DNA from 3 places in the Comamonas sp. FUJ_7 genome. Region 2 is predicted to be linked to each of the others. Evidence: riboswitches for the same ligand, from Rfam matches in the RefSeq annotation. Region 2 holds a riboswitch; each other region holds the start of a gene.
The links. Region 2 has a riboswitch for glycine ahead of gcvT (glycine cleavage system aminomethyltransferase GcvT). Riboswitches for the same ligand answer to the same signal wherever they lie in the genome.

Region 1: another riboswitch for glycine. It lies ahead of AC2I9W_RS00060 (trimeric intracellular cation channel family protein); the one in region 2 lies ahead of gcvT (glycine cleavage system aminomethyltransferase GcvT).
Region 3: another riboswitch for glycine. It lies ahead of AC2I9W_RS04240 (D-amino acid dehydrogenase); the one in region 2 lies ahead of gcvT (glycine cleavage system aminomethyltransferase GcvT).

The regions. Positions count from the first base shown of each region.
Region 1 is NZ_JBXXZI010000001.1:12,672-15,938, forward strand. It holds gene mnmC1 (FAD-dependent 5-carboxymethylaminomethyl-2-thiouridine(34) oxidoreductase MnmC1) at 1-786, opposite strand, end outside; gene AC2I9W_RS00060 (trimeric intracellular cation channel family protein) at 928-1,593, opposite strand; glycine riboswitch at 1,646-1,765, opposite strand; glycine riboswitch at 1,779-1,870, opposite strand; gene arsH (arsenical resistance protein ArsH) at 2,468-3,184, opposite strand; gene arsC (arsenate reductase (glutaredoxin)) at 3,171-3,267, opposite strand, start outside.
Region 2 is NZ_JBXXZI010000001.1:346,753-350,019, reverse strand. It holds gene AC2I9W_RS01575 (DHA2 family efflux MFS transporter permease subunit) at 1-513, shown strand, start outside; gene AC2I9W_RS01570 (hypothetical protein) at 591-920, opposite strand; gene AC2I9W_RS01565 (energy transducer TonB) at 1,023-1,433, shown strand; glycine riboswitch at 1,511-1,617, shown strand; glycine riboswitch at 1,637-1,761, shown strand; gene gcvT (glycine cleavage system aminomethyltransferase GcvT) at 1,827-2,960, shown strand; gene gcvH (glycine cleavage system protein GcvH) at 3,092-3,267, shown strand, end outside.
Region 3 is NZ_JBXXZI010000002.1:111,538-114,804, forward strand. It holds gene AC2I9W_RS04235 (EamA family transporter) at 1-413, shown strand, start outside; gene AC2I9W_RS04240 (D-amino acid dehydrogenase) at 526-1,794, opposite strand; glycine riboswitch at 1,849-1,969, opposite strand; glycine riboswitch at 1,970-2,069, opposite strand; gene AC2I9W_RS04245 (amino acid permease) at 2,611-3,267, shown strand, end outside.

The DNA.
Region 1 (3,267 bases), 330 kb from region 2:
AACACTGTCATCGGGCGAGACATGGGGACAGAACAGTCCCGCAGGCAGGCCCGAGGCACCGGCTGCAGGCTGGGCAGCCTTGTCCAGCACAGTGACTTGCCAGCCGCGCCGCGCCAGACTGGCGGCGGCTGCTGCCCCAGCCAGACCTGCGCCCAGCACCAGACAGTGACCCGGCTGGCCGAGCGGTGCGGGAAAGCCATCGGGGCGATGGCGCGGCTCCCACGCCGGGTTGTAGCGGGCCTGCAGGCCAGTTGTTGCTGCTTGCTGCAGCAGCTCGAAACCCAGCTTGCCCAAAGCCGTTGCCAGCGCCGTACCGGGTGCTGTCAGCAGCGTGCCGCGGCGGCAATGGCGGGCCAGATTCTTGAGGGCATCGCCATTCCAGTCGGCAGGGTCTGCATTGCTCAGGCAGATATGGTCGGCGGCCAGCGGCGGCTGGCGGCGCAGCAGATTCTGCGTATCGCCGATATACAGCGTCAGCAGCACCTGCCCTTGCTCAAACGACAGCCGGTGTATGCCGGGCAGCAGTCCCCACCATTGCTGACACAACTGCTCGCCCAACTGGCTCAGCGGGCCATTGGTTGGCAAGGTTTGGCACAGAGTTTCAAGCGAGGGGGCCTGGCTGAGCAAACCCACAAAATGCAGCATGCGGCTGCGCTGTGGTTGCGCCCGCCATGCCGCCCAAGTCTGCAAAAAGCGCAGACCGCAAGCAAAGTCGGTCTCCAGCACACGCCATTGCTGGGCGTTAGGGTCCATACCTTCAAGCAGGTGGTGAACAGTTTCAGGCATCAAAAAACATCAATTCAACAGAGCAGAGCGCTAAAAACCGGCGCTGCCCCAGTCAAGAGACATCCAGCAAGCGCCGCCGCGCAGCGAAGATGTCGTCCCCCTCCGGGGGAAGGCGCGAAAGCGCCTCAGGGGGCTTGCCAGTTATTCCCAGCGTTGCTGATAAGAAAACACCGGCAGCCGCCACTTGAAGCGAATGGCCGCCAGACGAAAGGCCAGCCCCCCCACAAAGCACACCACGGTGCTGATGTTGGAGCTGACCTCCAGATAGCGCAGGCCCAGGAACATCAGACACACGGCCAGCGACACGCTGGCATACAGCTCGCGGCGGAAGACCACCGGCACCTGGTTGCACAGCACGTCGCGCAAGATGCCGCCGCTGATGCCGGTAATCATGCCCGCCATGATGACAACGATGGTGGGGTAGCCCAGCTCCAGCGCCGTATTGCAGCCGATCAGCGAGAAGGCGATCAGCCCCATGGCGTCCAGCAGCAGAAACACCTGCTTGAGCTTGACCATGTGGCGCGCAATCACCGTGGTCAGCAGGCCAAAGCTGATGACCAGATACACATACTCGGGATGCTGCGTCCAGCCAATCGGGTAGTGGCCCAGCACCATGTCGCGGATGGTGCCGCCGCCCAAAGCGGTGACAAAGGCGATGACGACCACGCCAAAAATGTCCATATTGCGCCGGCCTGCGGCCAGGGCGCCGGACATGGCTTCCGCCGTGATGGCCACCAGATAGATGACCAGCATGACGGTGAAATTGGAGGTCTGGAACGAATCCAGCAAAGAGACAGAAGGCAGCATGAAGGCACTTGAAATAGACCAGCCACTCACATCAGCGAGGAGTGTCCGGCTTGCCTCTCCCGCTGTCCTTTTACCTGAGAGTTGCGCACAAGCACCTTCGCGGCGGTCATGCTTGCCCCTTCGGTGAGCCCAGCGAACTTGTGGTTGCGGGCTGCTCTCCAGTTGGCGATATCCGGGCCTTTTCTGGCCCACCTGCGGTACTGATTGCCTGAGCGATTATGGGAGTTTGCGCCTTCGGCGGGAACTGTGACAGGTTCCGCTCTCCCGCAGGATGGGCGCGATTTTAGTCAGTTTCCGGGACTTTGTTCGGGTTAGTACGGGTTTGCGTGCGGTTGTGCTGCGTGTGGCGCTTGTTCCAGTGGCTGTTGAAGGTGGTTTTGATAGCTGCTTGCGCTTGCTGTGATTGGCGTTGAGCTTGGTTTGGCTCTTGGTTTTGTTTTGATGCCATGCCTTTGCCAAGGACTGAGGGCGGGTCTCGGCTCGCCTTGCCGACCTACTTTCTGTGGCCAGAAAGTAGGCAAAGATCCGGCCCCTGCTGCCCACGACCCCTTCGCTTCGCTGCGGGGCGTCCTGCGCCGTCAAGCTCTTGGGGCTGTGCGGCAAAACTCACTGCGCGTCTTCGACGTTCCGTTCAAACAGGTTGCCCCGGATTGGATGACGATGCAGTTGCACTCTGCGGTGCAACTGCCAGCCCCAAGAACTTTCAGTCACAGGCGTGGGCAAAAGGGGCGATACCGAATGCAGGATGGCTTCTTTGGGTGTTTGATGGCTGTATTTGAGATGGCAGTCAGCGACCCTAAGCAGTCTGCCGAAAATAAGAAAAGCTGCTGCTGAGTTTTCAGTCAAAAGTGTGGTGTCAGCCCGCCCGTATCGCTCAAATACTGCGTTGGTTGACCCGTTTGGACAGTTCTTCGGCACTTTCACGGCGCTCGCTATAGCGATCCACCAGATAGTTCGTACAGTCTCGCGTCAGCAGCGTGAACTTGACCAGCTCTTCCATCACGTCTACCACCCGCTCGTAATATGAAGAGGGCTTCATCCGGCCTGCCTCATCGAACTCTGCAAATGCCTTCGCAACGGAGGATTGATTGGGGATGGTGATCATGCGCATCCAGCGACCCAGCACACGCATTTGATTGACTGCATTGAAGGACTGGGAGCCTCCCGAGACTTGCATTACCGCCAGCGTCTTGCCTTGCGTTGGTCGCACCGCGCCAACGGACAAAGGAATCCAGTCAATCTGCGCTTTGAGAATGCTGCTCATCGCACCATGGCGCTCAGGAGATGTCCAGACCATGCCCTCGGCCCATAGAGCCAGCTCACGCAGCTCTTTAACCTTTGGGTGGTCATCAGGGGCGCCATCCGGCTGCGGCAGGCCGCGCGGGTCGAAGACTCTTGTCTCGGCCCCCATCTTGCGCAGAAGGCGCGCAGCCTCTTCGGTCAGCAGTCGACTGTAGGAGCGGTCACGAACCGAGCCATACAACAGCAGAATGCGCGGCGCGTGGGTTGCACGTTTTTGAGGCAACAAGCCTTCGAGGCTAGGTTTTTCAAATACCTGTTCATCGATGTTGGGGAGGTCAGAGCTTGCCAATTCGTTGGCCTTTCGAGTCAATGACGGTTTCACCGTCTTCTTTGGAAAATGCAGCTTGTTGGGGCTGAGGGAGGATCTCCAGT
Region 2 (3,267 bases):
GCCCTTGTGCTGTGGATGCGCTCGCGCTTTACGGTGGAGACAGACTTTGGCCATATCCTGATTCCCACGCTGATTCAGGGCGGCGCCATGGCCTTCTTCTTCATCCCGCTGACAACCATCACACTGAGCGGTCTATCGCCAGATCGCATTCCCGCCGCTGCGGGCCTGTCCAACTTTGTGCGGATTACGGCCGGCGCCATGGGCACCTCGATTGCCACCACACTGTGGGAAAACCGGGCCTCCATGCACCACGCGCATCTGACGGAGCTGCTGGTGCAGGGCCAGGGCACTTTTGCTGTCACGGTCAAAAACCTGCAGGCCGCTGGCATGAGCGCCGAGCAGGCCTACGCCCAGATCAACCGGCTGATCGACCAGCAGGCCTTCACCCTTGCGGCGGACGATATCTTTCTGGCCTCGTCCTTTATGTTCCTCAGCCTGATCGTGCTGATCTGGTTCACCAAGCGCCCTGCCGCCCACAGCTCAGGGGCCGATGCTGCAGCCGGCGCGCATTAGTCGCTACTGAAATTTCATATAAAAATAGCTTCCAGCGCTTGTTCAGCAAGCATTGGAAGCTATTTTTTCAGGAGTATTCAATCTGAAGCGACCTGCTTGTCCAGACGGCGCAAAAACACCTGCAGCTCCTTGACGACCTGCGAATCCCCCTTGGCCTGTGCGCAAGCCAGTCCCTGCTCCCAGGCATGACGCGCCGCCTGCGCATCGCCCAACGCCAGCTCCACCTTGCCCAGCTGCTTCCAGGCCACCGAGTAGCTGGCATCCAGCGCCGTCGCCTGCAGCAGATGCTCTCGTGCAATGCCCATCTGCTCCTCATCGGCATAAGCCTTGCCCAGCGTATAGCGCAGCAGCGCCCCATCCTTGCCCTGAGCCAGCAGCTTTTCCAGATTTCCAACCATGGGATTCATGGCCCACACTCCTTTTGTCACCTTTGTCGAAGTCAGAGTGTCGCACCGTCCAGCCTGACAACGCAGCAATGCCCATGCAATGTTTGCCAGCACAATCGAAGCATGATGACCCGCCACCCACTCCAACCTCTCGCACTACTTGCCACCGCTCTCAGCGTCGTCTTTTTGAGCGCCTGCTCAACCACCGGCAATCAGACCCGCAAGCCTTTTGCTGAATGCACGCCCGCCAGTCAAGTCGACACACCCGCCAAGATCAAGACCTCCTCCAATGTCCGTATCGACCCTGACTGGTATCCCGAGGGGGCACTGGTCAAAGTGGTCTATCAGTTCGAAGTCACGCCCGAAGGCAAGATGGGCCGCAAGATCTATCAGCCTGAGGATGCCGACCCACGCATCATCAAAGCCATCGAAAGATCCTTTGCCCGCTGGCGCTTCACGCCCGCCCTGCGCAATGGCCAGCCTGTCACCACCTGTTTCGAGCAGCCCTACGACCTGATCTTCAAGAAGCAGTAACAGCCACTCCTGGGCCCTATCGAAAACCCCAGAAGTTGCAAATTGCGGTGGTGCAGGCCCGTGATGCACCGCTAGAATTGCCTGCGTCAGGAGAGAGTGCCAGCGGCCCCAGCCGCCCGGCACCGCCGAAGGCGCAGATGGCCAGTCCATCCAAACGCTCAGGCAAAAGGACTGACAAGCGCTGCGCGGCGTACAAGCTGCCAGCGTTCCTTGCTGGAGAGAGATGTGAGCCGCCATTTCATGGTGCGCCTGCATCCACCGAAGGAGCAAACTGCCCGACATCACTGCGGCAGTGAATCTCTCAGGTAAAGCGGACAGCAAGGCAAGCCCGCCGCGCATGGCAGCCGTCATGCAGGGCCACTCATATGGGTTGAATAACCGGAGCGCTTGCCTGTGACTGCTGCAACCTCGCCTGACCTGCTAACCACACCTTTGTTCGACCTGCACCAGAAGCTGGGCGCGCGCATGGTGCCGTTTGCCGGTTATTCCATGCCTGTGCAATACCCGCAAGGGCTGATGGCCGAGCATCTGCACACCCGCAAGGCGGCAGGACTGTTCGATGTCTCCCACATGGGCCAGCTCTTGCTGCGCGGGCTAGATGCAGCGGCAGCTCTTGAGTCGCTGATGCCCGTTGATGTCATTGACCTGGGCCTGCACAAGCAGCGCTACGGACTGCTGCTCAATGAAGAAGGCGGCATTCTGGACGACCTGATGTTCGTCAACCGGGGCGACGACCTGTTCCTCATCGTCAACGGTGCCTGCAAGGTGGCCGACATGGTCCATATCCAGAAACACATCGGTCAGCGCTGCGAAGTCGTGCCCCTGCCCGACCGCGCCCTGCTGGCACTGCAAGGCCCTCAGGCCGTGACAGCGCTGCAAAGACTGATCCCCAGCGTCAACGCCCTAGTCTTCATGACCGGCAACTACTTTGACTGGCAAGGCCATGCGTTCTACATCACGCGCAGCGGCTATACGGGCGAGGATGGGTTTGAAATCTCCCTGCCCGCCCATGTGGCACAAGCCTTTGCCGAGACGCTGCTGGCCCAGCCCGAAGTCGCCCCCGTCGGCCTGGGTGCCCGCAACTCGCTGCGCCTTGAAGCGGGTCTGTGCCTGTACGGCAACGATATTGACACCACGACCACTCCTGTCGCAGGCGCTTTGAACTGGGCCATCCAGAAAGTGCGACGCAGCGGCGGTGCACGCGAAGCAGGCTTTCCCGGCGCTGCCATCGTGCTGGAGCAGCTACAAAATCCGCAGCAGCTGACGCGCAAGCGCGTTGGCCTGCTTGCACAGGAACGCACTCCCGTGCGCGAGCCTGCGGTGCTTGAAAACATGGACGGCCAGCATATAGGTCACATCACCAGCGGCCTGCTCAGCCCCACTCTCAACCAGCCCATTGCCATCGCTTATGTGGCGCCCGACTATGCGGCCGTAGGCACCGAAATCTTTGCCCTGGTGCGCGGCAAGCCCGTGCCCATGAAGGTTGCTGAGATGCCCTTTGTGCCCACCAACTACTACCGTGGCTAGGTCTGTCGCCGCGCATGAGAGCGGCCAGTTTGCCCAACAGCACTCAGAACGCCGCTAAAGTGCGGGCTGGACCTTTCTCCAACACAACCCCGATTCCTCCGAATCCCTGAATTCCCCATCTGGAGCTTTGCATGAGCATCAAATATTCCAAAGAACACGAATGGATCAACGCCGCTGACACCAATGCCGCGATTGTCGGCATCACCGTCCACGCACAAGACGCACTGGGCGATGTGGTGTTTGTCGATCTGCCCGCCGTCGGCACCATCTTCAAGGCCGGCGACGTGACCGGCGTGGTCGAGTCCGT
Region 3 (3,267 bases), on a different contig from region 2:
CCTGCTTTGCACTGGCCACGGTGGGCTTTCGCGGCGGTGCGGTGGAGATTGTCAGGCTGGGCGTGACTTCGCCCTGGCTGTCCGGTGCCTGGGGCGTACTGGTGGCGCAGACCATGCAGTCTGTGGTCATGGGCATCTGGATTGGCCGTACCCATGAGCAGGGGCTGTGGCCCATCTTCAGAGCCTGGCGCATCTCGCTGCTGGCCGGAAGCATGGGCGCCGCCGCATCGCTGGCCTGGTTCACCGCTTATGCCATGCAGGGGGCGGCCGCCGTGCGCACGCTGGGCATGGTGGAGGTGGTCTTCAGCTACCTGGTGTCGCGCAAGGTGTTCAGCGAAAAGCTGTCGCTGACGGAGAAGCTGGGCATGGCGCTGATGATGCTGGGGCTGGTGCTGATTTGTCTGCAGCTCTGATATTGAGAGCTGCCTGCACTTTATCTGTCATTGTTTCAATATCAAAAGATGTTGAAACATAGAAAAATCAAGCGCAAGCAGCTTTCATTTTGGTAGCTGTATCACTTCACGATCAGGCGCTGGCGGTGGTCAGCGTGGGCGGGCGGGGCTGCTTGCTGGCGCTGCCCATGGACTGAAGAACCACGTTGCCAATCATGTCGGCGGTAATGGCAGACAGCGTCCAGCCCAGGTGGCCGTGACCGGTGTTGTAGAACACGCAAGGCTTGTTGCCGGGGCCCACGCGCGGCATCAGATTGGGCAGCATGGGGCGCAGGCCCGCCCAGGGCACGACGCTGCGCGTGCTGATGCCCGGAAAGCACTGCTGCACCCAGTCAATCAGCGGGCGAATGCGGTCGGCGCGAATGTCCTTGTTGTAGCCATTGAACTCCGCCGTGCCGGCCACGCGGAACCGGTCTTGGCCCAGGCGGCTGGTGACCAGCTTGGTTTCGTCGTCCAGCAGGCTGACCACGGGGGCTGCTGCCTGGCTGGCCTCATCGAGCAGGTTGACGGTGATCGAGTAGCCCTTGACCGGGTAGATATTGACGCTGTCGCCCAGCTGGCTGGCCAGTGCACGGCTGGCCGTGCCGGCGCAGACCACCATGGCATCGAAAGTGGACGTCACCTCTTGTTGATCCTGGCGCACGGTGACGCTGGCCTGTTTGCCGTTGCTGGCAACCGACACGATCTCCTGGCCGTAAAGGCATGTCACGCCCAGTCTTGCGCAGGCGGCGGCCAGGCCGCTGGTGAATTTGTGAATGTCGCCGGTGGAGTCGCTTTCCGTGAAGTAGCCGCCGTAGTAATTGCCCGACAGCGTGGGCTCGATGGCATGCATTTCTTCGGGGGTGACGGCACGGCGCTCCAGGCCGCCCTGGGCCAGCAGTTGCGACACCCGGCCCGCATGCTCGAAGCCGGCGCGGTCACGATAGATGTGCAGGATGCCTTGCTTCTTGAGATCGAAGTCGATGCCCTCTTGCTCGGCCCAGCTGAACAAATGCTCGCGCGCCGCAACGGCCAGACGCGCCGTCTCCACGGTGTTTTTTTCGTAGTGGGGAATGGCAGCAAGAAACTGGGTAAACCACGACAGCTTGTGCCAGCTTGGCTTGGGGTTGAGCAGCAGCGGTGCATCGCTCTTGAGCATCCATTTGAGGCCCTTGACGATGGTGGACCAGTGCGTCCACACCTCGGCGTTCGATGCCGAGAGCTGGCCGCCGTTGGCGAACGAAGTCTCCATGGCCGCGTAACGCTGCTTTTCGAACAAGGTGACGGAAAAGCCGCGGCGTGCGAGGGCATAAGCGGTGGTCACGCCCGTGATACCACCACCGATAACGGCGATTGTTTTCATGATTCAGATTCCAGATGCGTCAAAGGGTGGAGTTCCCGCGCAATATGCGCAGCAAACGCCCCCTCTGTTCTGGACCTGAGAGATTCACGAGGCTGGGCGCTGGTTGCGCCGCTCGCTTGCTCCTTCGGTATGCCCGGCGGACGATGACGTCCGGACATTCTTCAGAGTGTGTATCAAAGCGATGCCGATCCTTTGGCCTGAGAGTTTCCGGGGCGGTTGCTCCTTCGGCGCTGCCGGCGCAATGTTGGCGCTGCAGTCTCTCTCGGCATTGCTGGGCTGAAAGCCTGGGCGCCAATGTAAGAAGAATGCAGTTGGCGGGCTATACGGGTTTGCCAGAGGCGGCTGGCAGATCACGCTGCTTGGTGAAGCCCCATTCATGAATTTGATAGCGATTGCCGCTTGCCAAATGTTGGTCTTGGAGTAATTTGATCTTGAATCGAAAGAAATGCATGCGCATGCTGCTTTCATTTTCATAGTGATCTGGGCTGTCAAGTGCGTGTGATCAGCCCCAGAGTCCACCCCCGCATTGATGGGCCGGCGCATGACGGCGGGCGGATTTGGGCAAAATGCCATCTTTGCCTGTCAGTGGGCCCGGTGATATCTCCGCCTGGCCATTGAAGCACCCGACCGGGGTAGCTGCCGAGATCGAATGCCGCTGGCTTATCCGCCACAGCGCTTTGCTTTCATGGCTTTGTTCCTTTGTCCCTGTTGCCTGCGATCCTTTGCGTGATCGCTTTTTCGCGTTGCCGTCTGGCAGCGCTTGTGGGATGGCTGGGTGGTCTGTCTGAATGGGCGCAAACCATTAAAACAAGACATATGTCTCAACCCAACGCAAACCATCAGCCTGCGCCGCTGACTGGTAGCAGTGACAACAACACGCAGCCCCAGCTGCACCGGGTGCTCAAGCAGCGCCACCTGAGCATGATTGCCATTGGCGGCGCCATTGGCACCGGCCTGTTTGTGGCTTCGGGCTCGGCCATCGCCCAGGTCGGCCCTGGCGGCGCGGTGCTGACTTATTTGCTCATTGGCATCATGGTGTACTACATCATGACCAGCCTGGGCGAGCTGGCGGCCTTCATGCCGGTGGCCGGCTCTTTCTCGACCTATGCCTCGCGCTATGTGGATCGCGGCTTTGGCTTTGCATTGGGCTGGAACTTCTGGTTCAGTTGGGCCGTGGTGGTGGCCGTGGATCTGGTGGCCTCGCAACTGGTCATGGCCTACTGGTTCCCCGATGTGCCGGGCATTCTCTGGAGCGGCCTGTTTTTGCTGCTGATGGTGGGGCTCAATGCGTTTTCCGCGCGTGGCTTTGCCGAGGCCGAATACTGGTTCGCTCTGATCAAGGTGGTGGCCGTGGTGGCGTTTCTGATCACCGGCGTGCTGATTCTGTTCGGCATCATCACGTCGGGCCATGTGCCCGGCTTTGAGAACTGGACAGTGGGCGAGGCGCCTTTTGTGGGCAACTTCGCCACCTTT